2 regions of the Streptomyces sp. NPDC039480 genome follow, and region 2 is predicted to be linked to the other one. Evidence: predicted binding sites of a transcription regulator. Region 2 holds the regulator's gene; the other holds the start of a gene.

Region 1 (7,323 bases), on a different contig from region 2:
CTGCAGTCGTTCGCGCACTACATCCGGCGCCTCAACGCGGCGTTCTCCAACCAGATGAACAGCCCGGCCGCCCGCCAGCTCCTGTGGCAGCACATCAGCGAGTGGGGCGACACCCCCGAGACGGACAAGGAGCGCGGCACGTTCCTCGCCGAGCTGGACCGGGTGGGCCGCTGGCCCTCTCGGCCGAAGAAGATCGGCGTGTCCAACGGCTCCCGCATCGGCGAGAGCAACGGCGTCCCGGCCGGCGAACAAGCCTTCCACGGCAAGGGCCTGGCCATCACCGGCACCCACCTGTACACGCAGTCCGCGGGCGAGGACCAGCTCGTCGGCCAGCTGCGGGTGGTGACCCTGCGCAGGCCCCGCATCCGCACCACGGGCCTGCCCGAGATCGACGGCGCGCCGGGCGGCACCCTGGAGGGCTTCGGCATCCTCGCCGACGAGCTGAACAAGATTCCCGCGCTGATCGGCCTCGGCTCCGAGGCGGACTTCCGCGAGCACTGCTTCGTGCCGACGGTCAGCGCCATCGCCCTGCGCGACATCGACACCCACGAGAAGCTGTACGCGCCGGTCACGGCCTCCGCGGAGGAGGAGAGCGAGCTGGACGAATTCCTCTGCGCCTCCCGGAACGAGGGCCACACCCTGGTCACCGAGGAACTCTGCACCTGGATCCTGGACCGTCTGCCGTAACCCGGGACGGGAAACGCCCGAGGGCGGCACCCCTTCGTGAGAAGGAGTGCCGCCCTCGGTACGTCAGGACAGTGATCAACCAGAGGTCGATCAGAAGTCCATGTCACCGCCCGGCATGCCGCCGCCGGCCGGGGCAGCGCCCGCCTTCTCCGGCTTGTCGGCGATGACGGCCTCGGTGGTGAGGAACAGCGCGGCGATCGACGCGGCGTTCTGCAGAGCGGAGCGCGTGACCTTCGCCGGGTCGAGGATGCCCTCGGCGATCATGTCGACGTACTCACCGGTCGCGGCGTTCAGACCGTGGCCGACGGTGAGGTTGCGCACCTTCTCGACGACGACGCCACCCTCGAGGCCGGCGTTGACGGCGATCTGCTTCAGCGGGGCCTCGAGGGCCAGCTTCACGGCGGCGGCACCGGTGGCCTCGTCGCCCTCCAGCTCCAGCTTCTCGAAGACCTGGGAGGCCTGCAGCAGGGCCACGCCACCACCGGCGACGATGCCCTCCTCGACGGCCGCCTTCGCGTTGCGAACGGCGTCCTCGATGCGGTGCTTGCGCTCCTTGAGCTCGACCTCGGTCGCGGCACCGGCCTTGATGACGGCCACGCCGCCCGCGAGCTTCGCCAGGCGCTCCTGGAGCTTCTCGCGGTCGTAGTCCGAGTCGCTGTTCTCGATCTCGGCGCGGATCTGGTTGACGCGGCCCTGGACCTGGTCGCTGTCACCGGCGCCGTCGACGATGGTCGTCTCGTCCTTGGTGATGACGACCTTGCGGGCGCGGCCGAGCAGGTCGAGACCGGCGTTCTCCAGCTTGAGGCCGACCTCCTCGGAGATGACGGTGCCACCGGTGAGGATGGCGATGTCGCCGAGCATGGCCTTGCGGCGGTCACCGAAGCCCGGGGCCTTGACGGCGACGGACTTGAAGGTGCCACGGATCTTGTTGACGACGAGCGTGGACAGCGCCTCGCCCTCGACGTCCTCCGCGATGATCAGCAGCGGCTTGCCCGACTGCATGACCTTCTCCAGGAGCGGAAGGAGGTCCTTCACGTTGGAGATCTTGGAGTTGACGATCAGGATGTACGGGTCGTCGAGCGACGCCTCCATACGCTCCATGTCGGTGGCGAAGTACGCCGAGATGTAGCCCTTGTCGAAGCGCATACCCTCGGTGAGCTCCAGCTCCAGACCGAAGGTCTGGGACTCCTCGACGGTGATGACGCCTTCCTTGCCGACCTTGTCCATCGCCTCGGCGATGAGCTCGCCGATCTGGGTGTCGGCGGCGGAGATGGAGGCCGTCGAAGCGATCTGCTCCTTGGTCTCGACATCCTTCGCCTGCTCGAGCAGGGCACCGGAGACGGCCTCGACGGCCTTCTCGATGCCGCGCTTGAGGGCCATCGGGTTGGCACCGGCGGCCACGTTGCGCAGACCCTCGCGCACCAGGGCCTGGGCCAGGACGGTCGCGGTCGTCGTGCCGTCACCGGCGACGTCGTCCGTCTTCTTCGCGACCTCCTTGACCAGCTCGGCGCCGATCTTCTCGTACGGGTCCTCGAGCTCGATCTCCTTGGCGATGGAAACACCATCGTTGGTGATCGTGGGGGCGCCCCACTTCTTCTCGAGGACGACGTTGCGACCCTTGGGGCCCAGGGTCACCTTGACGGCGTCGGCGAGCTGGTTCATGCCGCGCTCGAGGCCGCGCCGTGCCTCCTCGTCGAACGCGATGATCTTGGCCATGTGAAGTGGTCCTCCCGGACGGGGTGGCAAGCAAAACGGATCGCGCTGGTGCCCGCGACGGACGGCTCGAACGCCTTGTGGTTCCTGGCCCCACCCGGCGTACGGACCTCACCGACCCGATCCAAGTTCTGTCACTCTCACTCGTAGAGTGCTAAGCCCAATGATTAGCACTCGACCCCCACGAGTGCAAGCGCCTCGGGTGGATCCAGGGGGCACGCCGGGGCGCACACGAGGGGCCCGTACCCCTGTGGGATACGAGCCCCTCGCGATGCTTGCTTCGGTGGTCGATCGCGCCGAGCTAGACGGCGAGCTTGACCATGTCCGCCTGCGGACCCTTCTGGCCCTGCGAGATCTCGAACTCGACTCGCTGACCTTCTTCAAGGGTGCGGTAGCCGTCCATCTGGATCGCGCTGTAGTGGACGAAAACATCCGCACCACCGTCGACCGCGATGAAGCCGTACCCCTTCTCCGCGTTGAACCACTTGACGGTGCCCTGAGCCATGCCTAACTCCCCTATTACTGGCCCTTGCACAGGACCGCACTTCGCGGACCCGGGTCAGACCTCACCCCCCACTGATTGGGGGTGTGCGCCGGAACGCGTCGACCGCCGCTGAATGTATCTGTCCAACTGCCGTCTGCAACAGGTCAATCGGACGAGAATTCTGGGCGCGCCCGATCGGTAATATGCGGAGAATTCACCGGAATCCAGGGCAAGTCGGGCCAGGCAAAAGGCACATGAGGCTCAAAAGGGCAGTGCGCTTTGGCTACTTCTTGTCGGCTCCGGGCCGACTTCGTATATGCACTCGGCACTGACGGCGAAGCACGCTTCCCAACTGTACCGCGCTCAACCAAGCAGAATTGCCCCCTCCGCTTCTCTCGCGGAGGGGGCAATTCGAATTTCGCAGGGTGCTTGCGAAAAGATCAGCCGCCCGCGACGGCGGGAATGATCGAGACGCCCGCGCCGTCCGGCGTGGCCGTCTCGAGGCCCTGCTCGAAACGGACGTCGTCGTCGTTCACGTACACGTTGACGAAGCGGCGCAGCTTGCCCTGGTCGTCCAGGACGCGGGCGGCGATCCCGGTGTGGTTCTTCTCCAGGTCGGCGATGACCTCACCCAGATTCGCCCCCTCGGCGGCCACTTCGGCCTTGCCGCCGGTGTAGGTGCGCAGAATGGTGGGGATGCGGACGTTGACACTCATGGGTTCACCTCAGAAGTACCGGGGGATGGGCGCCCCATAAGGGGCGCGGGGAACTGCGCGACCAGCCACAGCCGACCCGCAGGGAAGCAACAACCTCAGCCGGCAAGCCCCGCGGAGCGAAACGCCTCAAGGCTCGGCTTGATCGTCGCCGTGGCCTGCGAAGTCTCAGCGACAGCGTCAAGCGTCTTCAGGCCGTCCCCGGTGTTCAGGACCACCGTGGTGAGGGCCGGGTCGAGAAGCCCCGCCTCGAAGAGCTTCTTCGTGACGCCCACCGTCACACCCCCCGCGGTCTCCGCGAAGATCCCTTCCATGCGGGCGAGCAGCTTGATCGCCTCGACGACCTGCTCGTCGTTCACGTCCTCCACCGCACCGCCCGTGCGGCGCGCGATGTCCAGGACGTACGGCCCGTCGGCGGGGTTGCCGATGGCCAGCGACTTGGCGATGGTGTTCGGCTTCTGCGGGCGTACGACGTCGTGGCCGGCCTTGAACGCGGCCGACACCGGCGAGCAGCCCTCGGCCTGCGCGCCGAAGATCTTGTACGGCTTGTCGGCCACCAGACCGAGGGCGATGAGCTCCTTGAGCCCCTTGTCGATCTTCGTGAGCTGCGAGCCGGAGGCGATGGGGATGACGAGCTGGTCGGGCAGCTCCCAGCCGAGCTGCTCGCAGATCTCGTACGCGAGGGTCTTGGAACCCTCGCCGTAGTACGGCCGCAGGTTGACGTTGACGAAGCCCCAGCCCTCGCCCAGCGGGTCGCCGATGAGCTCGGAGCAGAAGCGGTTCACGTCGTCGTAGTTGCCCTCGATGCCGACGAGTTCACCGCCGTAGACCGCGGCCATGACGACCTTGCCCTGCTCCAGGTCATGCGGGATGAACACGCAGGAGCGGAAGCCGGCGCGGGCGGCGGCTGCGCCGACGGCACCCGCGAGGTTGCCGGTGGAGGAGCAGGAGAGCGTGGTGAAGCCGAAAGCGCGCGCCGCTTCGAGGGCCTGCGCGACGACGCGGTCCTTGAAGGAGTGCGTGGGGTTGCCGGAGTCGTCCTTGACGAACAACTTGCCCTGCTCGACGCCGAGTTCACGGCCGAGGTTGTCGGCCTTGACGAGCTGGGTCCAGCCGGGGTTCAGGTTCGGCTTGTCGGCCACGTCGGCGGGGACGGGGAGCAGCGGGGCGTAGCGCCAGATGTTGGCGGGGCCCGCCTCGATCTGCTTGCGGAGGGCTTCCGGGTCGCCGAGCGGCAGGTCGTACGCGACTTCGAGGGGGCCGAAACACTCGGCGCAGGCGAAGATCGGGCCGAGCGGGAACTTGGTGCCGCACTCACGGCAGGAGAGGCCGGAGGCGGGCCCGAGGTCGACGGAAGGGGTGGTGCTTTCGGTGGCGCTATCGGTGGCGACAGTCTGCACAGCCATGGAGGCGAGGCCCTTTCTCCTCATCTTCCTCGCGACGCATCTCGCCGCGAGACGGAATTGGCACCTTCCCCACCGTGACCTCGCGGTCGGCGGGAGGGTTGCCGGGGCTTCAACGGGCCGTTTCCCTCTGCCCCTCTGGATGAGCGGTTTTCGATTATGGGTTTCAGTTGTCGATCTCAACGCGGCGGCGACCCCGACATGCGATGGTCACCGGCGTTGTTCAAGACTGTAACCGAAGCCCCGGACCCTTGAGATAGTCGTCCGAACCGCGAGATGGATCACATCGATCACCTCATCGATCACCTATGGGAGGACCGCGACCGTGCTGGAAGAGGTCGAGCACTGGCTCAGCAGGCGTTCCTGGTCCGTCGCCGACCGGCCGCCGGCCCGGCTCGCCGACGCGAAGCGCGCCTGCGGCGCCTCGGTGAGCGTCGTGCTGCCCGCGCTCGACGAGGAGGGGACGGTCGGTGAGATCGTCGCCGAGATACGCCGCGAGCTGATGGAGAAGGTTCCGCTGGTCGACGAGCTCGTGGTGATCGACTCCGGCTCCACGGACCGCACGGCCGAGGTCGCGGCGGCGGCGGGCGCCAAGGTCGTCCGCAGGGAAGAGATCCTGCCGCGCCTCCCCGCGGTCCCGGGCAAGGGCGAGGTGCTGTGGCGCTCGCTGCTCGTGACGAGCGGTGACATCGTCGCGTTCGTCGACGCGGACCTGCGGGAATTCTCCGCGGACTTCGTCTCGGGGATCGTGGGCCCGCTGCTCACCGACCCGGACGTGGCCTTCGTCAAGGCGATGTACGACCGGCCGCTCGGTGAGGCCGCCGGGCAGGGCGGCCGGGTGACGGAGCTGATGGCGCGCCCGCTCCTGAACATGCACTGGCCGCAGCTCGCGGGGTTCGTCCAGCCGCTCGGCGGCGAGTACGCGGCCCGCAGGTCGCTCCTGGAGCGGCTGCCGTTTCCCGTCGGGTACGGCGTGGAGCTCGGCCTGCTCGTCGACGCGCTGCACACGGTGGGTCTGGACGCGCTGGCGCAGGTGGACGTCGGGGTGCGCAAGCACCGGCACCAGGACGGGCAGGCGCTCGGGCGGATGGCGGCGGCGATCTACCGGACGGCACAGCTGCGGCTCGCGCGTGGGCATCTCGTACGCCCCGAGCTCACGCAGTTCGAGCGGGGCGAGCAGGGGTTCGTGCCGCGGACGTACCCGGTCGACACGGAGGAGCGGCCGCCGATGGCGGGCATCGCCGAGTACGCGCACCGCCGCGTGGCGTGACCGGGTGCCTGGCTCCGCCGAGGCGGAGTCGGCCCGTACGTTTGCCCGACCCCGGGACGGGCTACGTTTTGCCACATGGTCTCCGAGCACGGTTCGTCAGCAGCGCAGGTACTCGTCGCGTCCAACCGCGGCCCCGTCTCGTACACCGTCGGAGAGGACGGTGAGCTGACCGCCAGGCGTGGCGGCGGCGGCCTGGTCTCCGGGCTCAGCGCCATCGGCGACGAGGCGGACGCCCTGTGGGTGTGCGCGGCGCTCGGCGACGGCGACCGCGAGGCGGTGCGCCGGGGCGTCGGCGAGCCAGGCGTACGGATGCTGGACATCGACGCGGACGTCCACGCGGACGCGTACAACGGCATCGCGAACTCGGTGCTGTGGTTCGTCCACCACCTGCTCTACCAGACGCCGTTGGAACCGGTCTTCGGACCGGAGTTCCGCGCACAGTGGGCGGCGTACGAGACGTACAACCGGGCGTTCGCCGAGGCGCTCGCCGAGGAGGCGGGGCCGGGGGCGGCCGTCCTGGTGCAGGACTACCACCTGGCGCTGGTGCCGGGCATGCTGCGGGAGCTCCGCGAGGATCTGCGCATCGGCCACTTCTCGCACACCCCGTGGGCGCCCGCCGACTACTTCCGGATGCTGCCGGACGACGTGGCCGAGCAGCTGCTGCGCGGGATGCTCGGCGCCGACCGGCTCGGCTTCCTCACCGGGCGGTGGGCGGACGCGTTCACGGAGTGCTGTGTGCGGCTGGTCGGCGGGACCTCGGGCACCCGGATCGGGGTGCACGGGCTCGGGGCCGACGCCGACTTCCTGCGGGAGCGGTCGCGGCGCGACGACGTCGAGGAGCGGATGCGGGCGCTGCGGGAGCAGGCGGGGCAGCAGGACGGCGAGGACCGGAAGCTGATCGTCCGGGTGGACCGGACGGAGCTGTCCAAGAACATCGTGCGGGGCCTGCACGCCTACCGCGAGCTGCTCGACACGCACCCCGAGTGGCGCGAGCGCGTCGTGCACGTCGCCTTCGCCTACCCGTCCCGGCAGGACCTGGCGGTCTACCGCGAC
Region 2 (7,323 bases):
GCGGGCGCGTAGTCGCGGAAGCGCAGCGGGGTCGCCTCGGCGACCGACAGGTCCGCGGTGTTGGCGAGCTTCAGCTGGCGCAGCGGGCTCGGTCCCGGATGCGACCAGGCGAGCCAGGCGGAGTCGGGCGAGAAGACGAGCCCGGTGACCTCGCCGTCGGCGCTCCGGTCGACCTCGCGGACCTCGCCGCTCTCCCGCTCGACGAGCAGCACCCGGCCGTCGTGCGAGGCGACGGCGGCGCGGGAGCCGTCCGGCGCCACGGCGAGCCCGAGGACCCGGCCGAGCTGTCCCGCGGCGAGCCTGCGCGGGGTGGTGCCGGGCGCGGGGCCGGTGGCCGGCGCGAATTCGAGGGCCTCGTCGCCCTCCGCGTCGGTCACCCATACGACGTGTTCCTCGCCCTGGACACGGAAGGTGCGGGGCAGCCGGGCGCGCACCCCCGGCTCGGCGGCGAGCGCGCGGGCGGGGCCCTCGCGGTGCGTGACCCAGTGCACCGAGCCGCGCACGGAGACGGCGCTGCCGCGCCCGGTGTGGTCGGGCGCGGCGGCCCCGAACCAGCGGGCGGCGGAGACGGGGTGCGGCTGCAGGTCGGTGCGCTGCCCGCCGAGGCGGAGGCCGATGCGGCGCGGCTCGGCGTCCACCAGGTCGTCGAGGAGCCACAGTTCACCGGCGGACATGTGGACGACGCGGGTGCCGTCGGTGGCGGCGTGCCGTGCGTAGGAGCCGTCCTCGACGGGGGTGTGGCGGCGCAGGTCGGTGCCGTCGGGCAGTGAGGAGTAGAGGGCGCCGACGCCTTCGTGGTCGGAGAGGAAGGCGATGCGGTCGCCGACCCAGAGCGGGTACTCGATGTTCCCGTCGAGTTCTTCGTGGACGCGCACGAAGGGCTCCAGAGGCCCCTCGCCGCCGCCGTCCTCGTCGCCCCCGGCGGGCCGCCGTATCCACAGCTTGCCCGCGGTGCCGCCCCGGTACCGCTTCCACCGGGCGGCCTCGCGGCCCATCGGGGCGGAGAGCAGCAGGACCTGCCCGTCGGGGCCGTGCGCGACATCTCCGACGATGCCGTACGGCAGGGTGGCCGCGGGTCCGCCGTCGAGCGGCACGGCCCGTGCCCAGCTGCGCCGCAGGGAGGCCTGGCCCGCCGCGCTGACGGCGAGGACCTGCCCGTCGGGCGTCCAGCCGCACACGGCGGTCTGCCAACTCCCCCAGTATGTAAGGCGCTTGGAAGGCCCGCCCTCCAGGGGCGCGATGTGCACCTCTGGGGCCCCGTCGCGGCGGGAGGTCCAGGCGACGGTCGTGCCGTCCGGGGAGATCCTGGGGTGGTTCACGGGCACGTTGTCGGCGCTGACCCGCCAGGCACGGCCTCCGTCGAGGGGTGCGACCCAGACGTCGTCCTCTGCCGTGAAGGTGACCAACTCACCGTGGATGTGCGGGAACCGGAGATACGCGGAGTGCGCTGCCTCTGTCACGCGGACCAGCCTAGGCAGCGTATCGGCGGGCCGACAGAGGGCGGATCACTTGCCGGGGACGCAGTTGCAGGTCGGGTGGGGCGGCGGGTCGGGGGTGACCGTCACGGTGACGGTGGTGGTGGGTGCGGGGTCGGGCGGGTCGTGGGAGGGCGGCGGCCGGTGGGAGTCGGGCGGATCGGAGGGCTGATCGTCACCACCGTCACCGTCGCCATTGCCGTCGTCCGCGCCGCAGTTGCCCAGCACGTCGACGCGGAACCACTGCTTGCCGTCGACCTTGGCGGTGAGATCGCCGCGTACGCAGCGGCCGTCGGCGACGGAGCGCACCGTGCCCTTGACGCTGATGTCCTTGCCGTCGTCGGTCTCGCCCTGGCAGTCCACGTCGACCACCGCGTCCGCCGACGCGGACCTGCCGCGCGGGGTGACCCTGTCGTCGAAACTGGCGGTACAGCTGAGCCACGCCACGTCGGCCTTCTGCCGCTCCAGCTCCTTCGTGGCCATCTCGTCGGTGGTGAGCGCGACCGCCGAGGTGTTCATCTCGCCGTCCACGGGATCGCACGCGGTGACGCCGAGCGCGGCGGCGCCGGCCAGCCCGACGGCGTACAGGATCGTCGGACGCCGCTTGCCCGGCACCCGGCCGCGTAACCGTCTCAACGCCCCCATGGGCGGCAGAGTGCCACCGCACACGCCGGTGCGGTAGGCCCCTTGCGGCCATCCGTCCCCTCGCGGCCGGGCGTCACGTCGACCGGAAACGACCCAACCCCGGCCGCTTTACGCGAAGTGCGGTCAGGACCAGCGCCCCGTACGCCCCAACAGCAGCGCCGTCGCCGCGGTCCCCGCGGTCGAGGTGCGCAGCACGCTGCGCCCGAGGCGGTACGGCTGCGCGCCCGCCTCGGCGAACGCCGCCAGCTCGTCCGGGGACACGCCTCCTTCGGGGCCGACCACCAGCACGATGTGCCCGGCCGTCGGGAGCTCCGCCGTGGCCAGCGGTGCGCTGCCCTCCTCGTGCAGGACGGCCGCGAGGTCGGCGCCCGCGAGGAGGGCCGCGACCTGCTTGGTCGACGCGGCGTCGGCGATCTCGGGGAAGCGGACCCGGCGCGACTGCTTGCCCGCCTCGCGTGCGGTGGCCCGCCACTTGGCGAGCGCCTTGAGACCGCGGTCGCCCTTCCACTGGGTGATGCAGCGGGACGCGGTCCACGGCACGACGGCGTCGACGCCGGTCTCCGTCATGGTCTCCACGGCGAGCTCGCCGCGGTCGCCCTTGGGCAGCGCCTGCACGACGGTGATGCGGGGCGACTCCTCGGGCTCCTCGGCCACGGATTCCATCTTCACGACGAGCCGGTCCTTGCCCTCGGTGTCGAGGACCACGCACTGCGCCCACCGTCCGGCGCCGTCGGTCAGGACGACGTCCTCACCGGCGTGCAGCCGCTTCACGGAGACAGCGTGCCGCCCCTCCGGGCCGTCCAGGACGTACCGTCCGTCGGCGCCCGCGGTGAAGTCGTCGACGACGAAGACGGGGGCGGTCACGCGGCACCCTCCGCCGTCAACGAGGCCTTGGCGTCGGCCAGTTCGGCGGCGAGTACCTCCACGAGCTGTCCGGCGGGCAGCTCCCGGGCGAGCCGGTGGCCCTGTCCGGCCCAGAGCGCCATGGCCTGCGCGTCACCGGCCTTCGCCGCGGCCTTGCGCAGCCCGCTCGTGAGGTGGTGGACCTGGGGGTAGGCGGCGGGCGCGTACGGCCCGTGCTCGCGCATGAAGCGGTTGACGAGGCCGCGCGCGGGGCGCCCGGAGAACGCCCGGGTCAGCTCGGTCCGCACATACAGCGGGTTGGTCATGGCCTGCTTGTGCAGGGCGTTGGCGCCCGACTCGGGGGTGACGAGGAACGCCGTGCCGAGCTGCGCCGCGTCCGCGCCCGCCGCGAGCACCGCCGCGATCTGCGCGCCCCGCATCAGTCCGCCGGCCGCGACGATCGGGATCTGCGCGGTCTCGCGGACCTGGGTGATGAGGGAGAGCAGCCCGATCCCGGAGCCGTCGGCCTCGGGGTTGTCCTTGTGCGTGCCCTGGTGTCCGCCCGCCTCGATGCCCTGTACGCACACGGCGTCGGCGCCGGCCCACTGCGCGGTCTGGGCCTCCTCCGGCGTGGTGACGGTGACGACGGTCAGGGTGCCGACGCGCGCGAACGCGTCGAGGACGTCGCGGGTGGGGCACCCGAAGGTGAAGGAGACGACCGGCACCGGGTCGTCGAGGAGGATCGCGAGCTTGGCGTCGTACCCGTCGTCACGCCCGCTGTCCGGGTCGCCGAGCTCCGTCTCGTACCAGGTGGCCTCGCCGGCGAGCTGGCTGCGGTAGACCTCGACGGCCGCGGGGTCCGCGGTGTCGGGCTGCGGCATGAAGAGATTCACGCCGAAGGGTTGCGAGGTCAGCCCCCGCAACTGTTTGATCTCCTGGTACATCCCGTCGGCCGTCTTGTACCCGGCGGCGAGGAACCCGAGCCCGCCGGCCTCGGCGACGGCCGCGGCGAGCTGCGGCCCTGAGGCGCCGCCCGCCATGGGGGCCTGCACGATCGGATGGCGGCAGAGAGCGGTCAGTGCGGAGGACATGCACGCATCGTGCCACGGTCCTTCGGCGGCGCCGAATCGCGTGCCCCGTGCCGGGTGTGCGGCGCCTCGTCTGCCCCACGAGCGCCGTTGGCGGCTGCGGGCCGTCCCGGGGTGCTCGCGCAGTTCCCCGCGCCCCTTGAAGGCCCGTCCCGGGCCCCTTCAAGGGGCGCGGGACGGGGTTGTTTTCAGGGGCGCGGGGAACTGCGCGGCCAGCCCCCACCGCCCCGCAGCTGACCGACAAGGCCACCGCTCAAGGCACTACCGCCCGTTGAACGCGTCCTTGAGGCGGGAGAACAACCCCTGCTGCCCCGGCTGGAACTGCCCCGTGGGCCGTTCCTCACCGCGCAGCTGCGCCAGCTCACGCAGCAACCGCTCCTGCTCGGGGTCGAGCTTCGTCGGCGTGAGGACCTCGACGTGCACGATGAGGTCGCCGCGACCGCCGCCGCGCAGGTGCGTGATGCCGCGCCCGTGCAGCGGTACCGACTGTCCGGACTGCGTGCCGGGCCGGATGTCGATCTCCTCGAGGCCGTCCAGCGTCTCCAGCGGCACCTTCGTGCCGAGGGACGCCGCGGTCATCGGGATCGTCACCGTGCAGTGCAGATCGTCGCCGCGCCGCTGGAAGACGGCGTGCGGCAACTCGTGGATCTCGACGTAGAGGTCGCCGGCGGGGCCGCCGCCGGGGCCGACCTCGCCCTCGCCCGCGAGCTGGATCCGCGTGCCGTTGTCGACACCGGCCGGGATCTTGACCGTCAGGGTCCGCCGCGAGCGGATGCGCCCGTCGCCCGCGCACTCGGGGCACGGCGTCGGCACGACGGTGCCGAAGCCCTGACACTGCGGGCACGGCCGCGACGTCATGACCTGCCCGAGGAAGGACCGCGTGACCTGCGACACCTCGCCGCGACCGCGGCACATGTCACAGGTCTGGGCGGACGTCCCCGGCGCGGCACCCTCACCGCTGCAGGTCGTACAGACCACGGCCGTGTCGACCTGGATGTCCTTGGTGGTCCCGAAGGCGGCCTCTTCGAGGTCGATCTCCAGACGGATCATGGCGTCCTGGCCGCGACGCGTGCGCGAGCGCGGCCCGCGCTGCGACGCCGTCCCGAAGAACGCGTCCATGATGTCGGAGAAGTTGCCGAAGCCACCGGCGCCGAAGCCGCCCGCGCCTCCGCCGCCGCCCGCCTGGGACAGGGGGTCGCCGCCGAGGTCGTAGACCTGCTTCTTCTGCGGGTCCGACAACACCTCGTACGCGGCGTTGATCTCCTTGAAGCGCTCCTGAGTCTTCGGATCCGGATTCACATCCGGGTGAAGCTCACGCGCCAGCCTCCGGAAGGCCTTCTTGATCTCGTCCTGGGAAGCGTCGCGGCGCACGCCGAGTACGGCGTAGTAGTCCGTGGCCACTTACGACTCCGCCAGGATCTGTCCGACGTAACGTGCCACTGCGCGTACTGCTCCCATCGTTCCCGGATAGTCCATGCGGGTCGGTCCGACCACGCCGAGTTTGGCGACTGCCTCGCTTCCCGAACCGTAGCCGACCGAGACCACGGACGTGGAGCTGAGCCCCTCATGGGCGTTCTCGTGACCGATCCGTACGGCCATGCCCGAATCCTGCACCTCACCAAGCAACTTGAGGAGCACGACCTGCTCCTCAAGGGCTTCGAGAACGGGCCGGATGGTGAGGGGAAAGTCATGTCCGAAGCGGGTGAGATTGGCGGTGCCGCCGATCATCAGCCGTTCTTCGGTCTCCTCCACGAGTGTTTCGAGGAGGGTGGAGAGGACGGTCGCGACCGTGCCGCGGTCCTCGGTCTCGAAGGCCTCGGGCAGGTCCTGCACCAACTGTGGCACATCCGCGAAACGCCGCCCCGCGACCCTGCTGTTCAGCCTGGCCCGCAGGTCCGCGAGCGCACTCTCGCCGAACGGCGCCGGGCAGTCGATCATGCGCTGCTCGACCCGTCCCGTGTCGGTGATCAGTACGAGCATCAGCCGGGCCGGGGCGAGCGAGAGAAGTTCCACATGGCGCACCGTCGACCTGGTGAGCGACGGGTACTGCACGACGGCGACCTGCCGGGTCAGCTGCGCGAGCAGCCGGACCGTGCGCCCCACGACGTCGTCGAGATCCACGGCGCCGTCCAGGAAATTCTGGATGGCGCGGCGCTCGGGCGCGGTCATCGGCTTGACGCCGGCGAGCTTGTCGACGAAGAGGCGGTACCCCTTGTCCGTCGGGATGCGCCCCGCGCTGGTGTGGGGCTGGGCGATGAACCCTTCCTCCTCCAGCGCCGCCATGTCGTTGCGGACGGTGGCCGGGGAGACCCCCAGACGGTGCCGCTCGGTGAGCGCCTTCGAGCCGACGGGCTCCTCCGTCCCCACATAGTCATGGACGATGGCGCGCAGCACTTCGAGCCTGCGTTCATTGAGCATCGCGCACACCTCCAGCTGTCTCCGTGAGCCCCGCCTGGCACTCACCGCGGGCGAGTGCCAGCCTTTCAAAGGGTCAGTGTACGGCCGTCGGGTACGGCCCCGGCAAGACACCGGCTGCCGAACACCGCGCGTGCGGATAGCGTCACCGTATGAACGTGACGCCGGCATGGGAAGCGGCGGGCTGGGAGCGGCTCGCACCGCGCGTGGGGCGGCGCCGCCTGCCCCACTGGGACTGCACCGCCGGGCTGGTCGTCGGGGACGACGCGGCCCTCATGATCGAGGCCGGGTCGAGCCTCGCGGAGGGCGCGGCCCTGCGGACACAGGCCCGGCAGCTCCTCGGCGGCGGCCGCAGGGTCACCCATCTCGCGCTGACCCACCCGCACTTCGACCACGTCCTCGGCGCGGCCGCCTTCGCGGGCGTGGAGGTGTACGGGGCGGTGGGCATCGAGACGGTCTTCACCAAGGGCCGCGAGGACCTGCGCGAGGACGCGGTACGCCACGGACTCGACGCGGACGCGGCGGCGGAGGCGGCCGACCTCCTGGTGCACCCGCACCATCTGGTGTGCGGGGAGTGGACGCTCGACCTGGGCGGCCTCCAGGTGCTGCTCGCGAACATCGGGCCCGGCCACTCGGGCCACGACCTGGCGGTCCTCGTCCCCGGCACCGACGGCGGACCGGAGATCGTCTTCTGCGGCGACCTCGTCGAGGAGTCGGGCGAACCGCAGGCGGGCGAGGACGCGGTGCCGAAGCGGTGGCCGGCGGCGCTGGACCGCCTCATCGACCTGGGCGGCGAGGACGCGCTGTATGTCCCCGGACACGGCGCGACGGTGAATGCGGCATTTGTCCGCGCGCAA

The links. The regulator HrcA, encoded in region 2, represses chaperone genes, less so after heat shock. The targets are predictions, from matches to a motif close to TTNGCACTCNGNNNNNCNGAGTGCNAA.
Region 1: groL (chaperonin GroEL) is a predicted target of HrcA. The motif match lies at 2,532-2,558, and genes of this name have one in related genera.

What each region holds. Positions count from the first base shown of each region.
Region 1 covers NZ_JBVITX010000007.1:177,634-184,956, reverse strand. Annotated here, with positions in the region: gene ACZ56E_RS22800 (esterase/lipase family protein) at 1-687, shown strand, start outside; gene groL (chaperonin GroEL) at 778-2,403, opposite strand; gene ACZ56E_RS22790 (cold-shock protein) at 2,702-2,905, opposite strand; gene ACZ56E_RS22785 (MoaD/ThiS family protein) at 3,325-3,600, opposite strand; gene thrC (threonine synthase) at 3,696-5,003, opposite strand; SAM riboswitch class I at 5,021-5,149, opposite strand; gene ACZ56E_RS22775 (glucosyl-3-phosphoglycerate synthase) at 5,326-6,270, shown strand; gene ACZ56E_RS22770 (alpha,alpha-trehalose-phosphate synthase (UDP-forming)) at 6,346-7,323, shown strand, end outside.
Region 2 covers NZ_JBVITX010000005.1:973-8,295, reverse strand. Annotated here, with positions in the region: gene ACZ56E_RS16960 (S41 family peptidase) at 1-1,460, opposite strand, end outside; gene ACZ56E_RS16955 (hypothetical protein) at 1,506-2,120, opposite strand; gene ACZ56E_RS16950 (16S rRNA (uracil(1498)-N(3))-methyltransferase) at 2,244-2,984, opposite strand; gene ACZ56E_RS16945 (nitronate monooxygenase) at 2,981-4,054, opposite strand; gene dnaJ (molecular chaperone DnaJ) at 4,313-5,452, opposite strand; gene hrcA (heat-inducible transcriptional repressor HrcA) at 5,453-6,469, opposite strand; gene ACZ56E_RS16930 (MBL fold metallo-hydrolase) at 6,625-7,323, shown strand, end outside.